2 regions of the Jeotgalibaca sp. A122 genome follow, and region 2 is predicted to be linked to the other one. Evidence: predicted binding sites of a transcription regulator. Region 2 holds the regulator's gene; the other holds the start of a gene.
What was found. The regulator CtsR, encoded in region 2, represses protease genes until heat stress. The targets are predictions, from matches to a motif close to TTGGTCAAAAAAGGTCAAANA.
Positions count from the first base shown of each region.

Region 1 (3,412 bases), on a different contig from region 2:
CTGTGGATACTGCGACGAACCGCGTGCTTGCTGTGGGGTCTGAAGCTTACCGAATGGTAGGGCGGACACCTTCTAATATCAAAGTTATTCGTCCCCTAAAAGGTGGCGTTATTGCAGACTTTGACATTACAGAGGCAATGCTGACACACTTTATTGACCGTTTGAACGTGAAAGGCTTAATGACTAAGCCAAATATTCTGATTTGCTGCCCGACAAACGTTACAGCAATAGAACAAAAAGCAATTATTGAAGCTGCTGAAAAAAGTGGCGGTAAAAACGTTTATTTAGAAGAAGAGCCTAAAGTTGCCGCTGTCGGCGCTGGTTTGGATATTTTCCAGCCAAATGGTAATATGGTTATTGATATCGGTGGAGGAACCAGTGATGTTGCTGTTCTTTCTTTGGGTGGTATCGTAACAAGCAGTTCTTTGAAACAAGCAGGGGATAAACTTGATGCAGACATCATGAACTTCGTTAAACGATCACACAAATTACTTATTGGGGAAAGAACGGCAGAACAAATCAAGAAAGAAGTAGGTACTGCGCTTTACCCAGAGAAGATTATTGCAATGGAAATTCGTGGTCGTGATATGGTGACTGGGTTACCACGTACCATTTCGATTAATTCGGCTGAAATATACGAAGCCATGCATGAAACATTGATGAATATCGTTAATCAAGCTAAAGAGGTACTGGAAACAACACCTCCAGAGCTTGGTGCAGATATTATTAATACCGGGATTGTTTTAACTGGTGGGGGTTCTTTGATCGAAGGTATCGAGGAATTATTCAGCGATGAGCTGGGTGTTCCTGTGTTCGTTGCAACAGAAGCTTTAGATTCAGTTGTTTTGGGAACAGGTCTGCTACTAGAAAACATTGGCAAGTCCCGCCGCAAAAAGATTGGATTCCTGAGAAGAATTCTCCAAACAAATTAAATGTAAAGGAAGTTCGTAATGAAATTCGACGTTAAACCTATATTTAGAGCTCTATTTTGGATTATATTTTTCATAGTCTTGGCAGCCGTTTTATTTTTTGTGGGCCTAGCTGTGGGATATAGTGTCTTAGGAGACGGTGAAATGATGGATGTTTTCAAATATGACACTTGGCAACATATACTTGACTATATTCGTTAATCAATTAGGTAAGTTGGATTCATCCGAACGAAGAATCAGGGTGCTTTTTATGACAAGGGTGCTCTGATTTTAAAAAGTTATTGCCAACAGTTCGCGTTTAGTGTTATAATAATAACACTGCTGTCGCCTTAGTGTAATGGATATCACGTAAGATTCCGGTTCTTGCAATGGGGGTTCGATTCCCTCAGGCGACGTCTTTAACGGTGCCCCCATCTTGTCTGTTCAAGGTGGGGGCTTTTTTATATCCATAGCATATTAACTTTGATAAAATAGGTGAAAGGTCAACCAAACGAATTGACCATTTTTGACCAATGGTGTACAATTATCACTGTAAATGAAAAACATTTCTTGATTAGGAGGATAATTAAATGAATCTAGTACCTACAGTAATTGAACAAACTTCTCGCGGTGAACGCGCCTATGATATTTATTCACGCCTTTTGAAAGATCGTATCATCATGATTTCTGGTGGCATTGACGATAACTTGGCAAACTCGGTTATTGCACAATTGCTATTTTTGGATGCGCAAGACCCTGAAAAAGATATTTATATTTATATTAACTCTCCGGGTGGATCCGTATCTGCTGGTCTGGCTATTTACGATACCATGAATTTTGTAAAAGCAGACGTTCAAACAATCGCAATGGGTATGGCTGCATCAATGGGAAGTTTCTTATTGACGGCTGGAACCAAAGGTAAACGATTCGCTTTGCCTAATGCTGAAATCATGATTCACCAACCACTGGGTGGAGCACAAGGTCAGGCAACTGAAATCGAAATCGCGGCCAGACATATCTTGGCAACGCGTGAACGCCTAAATAAAATCTTGGTTGAAAGAACAGGTCAACCGATCGAAGTAATCGAACGTGATACTGATCGTGATAACTACATGACAGCTGAACAAGCGAAAGAATACGGTTTGATTGATCAAGTAATGGAAAGTTCAAAAAACCTGAAATAAGCATTTAAGACGAAAGACAACCGACAATTTAAAGTTGGTTGTCTTTTTTTGTTCTTGTTGTGGTAAAATGTAAGCGGAAACAACAAGGGGGCTTTTGCTTTTTTGTTTTGCGGGACAAAAAACGACCCAAAAAATTCTTGGGTTTTTTAAGAAAATGATACAAAATAGTTGAAAAAAAAGTTCGGAATTGATAGAATAAACGTTGTAAGGGAAAGAGATGCACCGCTATTAAGCTTTTAGAGCTCCTGTACTGCTTTTGGGTAGTATGATGGCCTAGACTTTTCTGCATGGTTGGTCGTTTTTTGACCTACTAGGAAAGTGGGGGATGATATGAAAGATGCTATTTCTGTCTTACAAAAAGTGATTCCGGATTTATTAGCACATTTAACTCATCGCTATCGTATCCTGGAAGTTATTCACTTACATGCGCCAATCGGTAGACGCTCGTTGTCCGAAATCACCAGCATTTCCGAAAGGTCATTACGCACCGAAACGGACTTTTTGAAGAACCAAGGTTTGCTCATTAGTTCTAAGTCCGGAATGTCACTCACCTTAAAGGGAAAGAAAGTATTCCATGAGCTTGAAGACGTTCTTGATCGCATGCTGACAATGGACAGAAAAGAAGAGGCACTTGCTAAGAAGTTGAACCTCCAATTTTGTCGCATTATACCAGGTGATACAGATGAATCGAGTGATGCTCTTGATGATTTAGGAAAACAGGCAGTCGAAGTTTTTGATGAATTGTTACCGGAAGGTGAGTTCATAGTTGCTGTTGCGGGTGGTAGTACCATGCTTGCAATGGCGCGACATATGACTACGAAACTATCTGAACAAAGGCATTTTACTTTTGTACCGGCACGAGGCGGTTTGGGTGACCTAATGGCAATCCAGGCAAACTCCGTCAGTGATTCAATGGCCCAAGCTACGGGAGGCACAAACACAGCATTGTTTGTACCTGATGATTTGAGCGAAGAAGCGTTGAATATGTTAAAAAATGAGCCCTCGATTCTACAGACGATGAATCTGATGAAGCGCGCGAATTGCTTGTTATATAGCATCGGAAATGCTAAAGTTATGATGGATCGTCGCAAGATGGCGACAGGGTTTAAGGCGGATCTGATTGAGAAAAAAGCTGTCGGAGAAGCATTTGGATGTTATTTTGACGAAAAAGGTCAAATTGTACATCGCTTGTCGCGCTTCGGTCTACAGATAGAAGACGTTGCAAAGATTCCCTATGCGATAGCCATAGCAGGGGGAAGTTCGAAAGCAAACGCAATTGAAGCTTATTCACACATTGCACCAGAACATACATGGCTTGTA
Region 1 covers NZ_JBQPRB010000007.1:39,942-43,353, forward strand. Annotated here, with positions in the region: gene ACTU7M_RS08660 (rod shape-determining protein) at 1-932, shown strand, start outside; gene ACTU7M_RS08665 (DNA-directed RNA polymerase subunit beta) at 951-1,130, shown strand; tRNA gene ACTU7M_RS08670 (tRNA-Arg) at 1,253-1,324, shown strand; gene clpP (ATP-dependent Clp endopeptidase proteolytic subunit ClpP) at 1,499-2,092, shown strand; gene ACTU7M_RS08680 (sugar-binding transcriptional regulator) at 2,423-3,412, shown strand, end outside.
Region 1: the regulator CtsR is predicted to act here: its motif matches at 1,422-1,442, upstream of clpP (ATP-dependent Clp endopeptidase proteolytic subunit ClpP).

Region 2 (3,412 bases):
TCTTCTTTTTCTTTGCCGAGGCGCTCAATTTCATCTTCCAATTTACCCACAGGTGTATCACCATGCGTCACGTCTAAACGGACTTTCGCCGCCGATTCATCGATTAAATCAATAGCTTTATCTGGTAAACGACGAGAGGTAATGTAACGGGTTGAGAGCTTCACAGCTGCTTCAATCGCTTCGTCCGTGATTTCTACCCGGTGGTGATCTTCATAACGGGAGCGTAGTCCCATCAAAATATCCACCGTTTCATCAGCGGTCGGCTCGTCAATATGAATAGGGGCAAAACGACGTTCCAAGGCTGCGTCTTTTTCAATATATTTTTGATATTCGTCCAGTGTGGTTGCCCCGATTGTTTGAAGCTCACCACGTGCCAATGCAGGTTTCAGGATATTAGAAGCATCGATTGCTCCTTCTGCTCCCCCCGCACCGATTAACGTATGTAATTCATCGATAAAGAGGATAACATTGCCATCCCGATAAACTTCGTCGATGATTTTTTTCATCCGTTCTTCAAATTCACCACGGTATTTGGTTCCAGCTACCAGAGATCCCATATCCAGCATCATCAGACGTTTGTGTGCCAACTGCTCCGGCACTTCGCCATTGACGATTTTCTGGGCTAAGCCTTCAACGATTGCCGTTTTACCAACACCTGGCTCCCCGACAAGAACAGGGTTGTTTTTTGTACGGCGAGATATAACTTGAAGAATGCGACGTACTTCCCGTTCCCGACCTACAATCGGGTCTAATTTCTGATTACGAGCCAATTCTGTCATGTCCCGTGCCAGTGAATCTAGTGTTGGTGTTCCCTCCGAAGTTTTAGCAGCTTTTTTGCCGCCTCTAATCGTATTTTTTGCCGGTTGTTTTAAACCGATTTTTTCATATAGCGTTTTACGTAATAGGTTGAAATCAACACCAAGATTTTTCAAAATCTTTACTGCTAAAACTTCTTCTTTTAACAGACCAATCAATAGATGTTCTGTACCAACAAGAAGCGTTCCTAACTTTTGGGACTCTGTAGTGGCGTACATCACGACAGTTTTAGCCCGAGGCGAAAATGGCATTGGAGCAAAATGGTCGGATAACGGTCTTGCCGTTCCATAGCCCGTTAGATGCTCAATTTCATCACGAACGTGTTCCTCATCCACATCGAAGTCGCGAAGAATTTTCCCGGCAATTCCCTCAGGTTCGCGTAGAAGCCCTAAAAGAATATGTTCTGTTCCAATTGATTGATGTTTAAAGTAATGGGCCTCTTCCGTTGCTAGAATGAGCGCTTTGCTCGCTTTTTCTGTAAATAGTTCGTCCATCCTTAACGCCTCCTTTACTAGGGTTATGACTGATTATATTATGCTTTAAAGCGAAGACTCTGTAATTGTTTGGTCAAAAGATGCGCGCGTACAACATCCTCATCATCCCCAAAAACCTGGAGCGTATTTTTATCGAGAATTGACAACATGAGATTGCCTTCTCGCTTGGAAATTAGTTTTTTATTAAACATATTTTGAACGATGGCAAACGCGTCTCTTTCGGAAATAACGTTTCCGACCATCTTGATCATTTCATCAAGAAATTCCACTTCATCCATGAATTTGACCTTCATGATGCGTATATACCCACCGCCGCCACGTTTACTTTCGACTAAATAGCCATGTTGCTCGGTAAAACGCGTATTAATTACGTAATTGATTTGTGAAGGGACACAATTGAAGTGACTGGCCATTTCATTACGTCGTATCTCAACTTGCTCTTGTTGCTTAAGTATTTTTTTAATATAAGCTTCAATGATATCTGACATATTTTGGTTCTGCAATTCATCCGCCCCCTTTCACCTGACTAATTTTGACTATTGTAACACAAATAGTATGCTATTCTTGGTTCAGTGTCAAATGGAAAGGTCCGAAATCTGTCTATTGACCAATTATTATATCGTAATCTGACTCTTTTTTGAACTATTTTGTTTATAAATATCCCGGATGTGTATTTTTTAGTTTTATTGACAATGAATACTTTTAGTTTTAGAATTATTTTAATACTACTATATAAAAAGGAGCATCAGATCATTGGAAATCCTTTATACACAAACAAGAGAAGAAGGTTCACAAAAAGCTTATGAATTAATCCGGGAAGCCCTGGACAATGGCGCAAAAGTATTTGGGTTAGCAACAGGGTCAACCCCAGAAGGCCTTTATAAAAAGCTCGTTGAAAGTGATGTTGATTTTTCTGAAGCTGTTTCTGTCAACCTGGATGAGTATGTAGGTTTGCCAGGAACACATGAGCAAAGCTACCGTTACTTCATGGAACAAAACTTATTCAATCATAAACCCTTCAAAGAATCCTATGTACCAAATGGTATGAACGAAGAAAAAGCTGAAATCGAACATTATGAAGCTATTCTGGAAAAATACCCTGTTGATGTTCAAATCTTGGGAATTGGTCATAACGGGCATATCGCTTTTAATGAACCAGGCACACCACTTAACTCTTTGACGCACAAAGTTGAGTTAACGCAATCTACTATTAATGCTAACAAACGTTTTTTTGAAAAAGAAGAAGATGTGCCACGTCAAGCTTATTCAATGGGTCTTGCTTCTATCATGAAGGCTAAGAAAATCATTCTTTTAGCTTTTGGTGAAGATAAAGCTCAAGCAATCAAAGATTTAGTGACTGCTACGGAACCTACTGAAGACATTCCTTCAACTGTTTTAGTAAATCACCCAGATGTAATTGTTATCGTGGATGAAGCAGCGGCTTCTTTAATTAAATAATTTAAGAATGACAAAGCCAGGCAAAATCTTATTTTTTAGATTTTGTCTGGCTTTATTTTTTTGCAAATAAAAAAGCCTCTCCATAGAGAGACCGATTCAATCATACTGCGCGGCAACGTCCTACTCTCACAAAGGGAAACCCTTCACTACAATCGGCGCTAAGAAGCTTAACTTCTGTGTTCGGGATGGGAACAGGTGTGACCTTCTCGCCATCGTCACCGCACAATGTTTCTTATCAATGAAAAACAAAAGACCAGGAAATTGACCCAGTCTCGGATATCGGGAAGACAGGATTCGAACCTGCGACCCCTTGGTCCCAAACCAAGTGCTCTACCAAGCTGAGCTACTTCCCGATGATAAAAATGCAACCAGTAGGAGTCGAACCTACAACCGCCTGATTCGTAGTCAGGTACTCTATCCAGTTGAGCTATGGCTGCAAAATGTGAAAGCGGAAGACGGGGTTCGAACCCGCGACCCCCACCTTGGCAAGGTGGTGTTCTACCACTGAACTACTTCCGCAAAATGCCGGCTAAAGGACTTGAACCCTCGACCCTCTGATTACAAATCAGATGCTCTACCAACTGAGCTAAGCCGGCTTTATACATATTAAAATGTATATGAGTCATGCAGGGCTCGAACCTGCG
Region 2 covers NZ_JBQPRB010000001.1:542,699-546,110, forward strand. Annotated here, with positions in the region: gene ACTU7M_RS02595 (ATP-dependent Clp protease ATP-binding subunit) at 1-1,310, opposite strand, end outside; gene ACTU7M_RS02600 (CtsR family transcriptional regulator) at 1,349-1,813, opposite strand; gene ACTU7M_RS02605 (glucosamine-6-phosphate deaminase) at 2,064-2,768, shown strand; rRNA gene rrf (5S ribosomal RNA) at 2,876-2,991, opposite strand; tRNA gene ACTU7M_RS02615 (tRNA-Pro) at 3,048-3,121, opposite strand; tRNA gene ACTU7M_RS02620 (tRNA-Arg) at 3,132-3,205, opposite strand; tRNA gene ACTU7M_RS02625 (tRNA-Gly) at 3,216-3,287, opposite strand; tRNA gene ACTU7M_RS02630 (tRNA-Thr) at 3,292-3,364, opposite strand; tRNA gene ACTU7M_RS02635 (tRNA-Lys) at 3,387-3,412, opposite strand, start outside.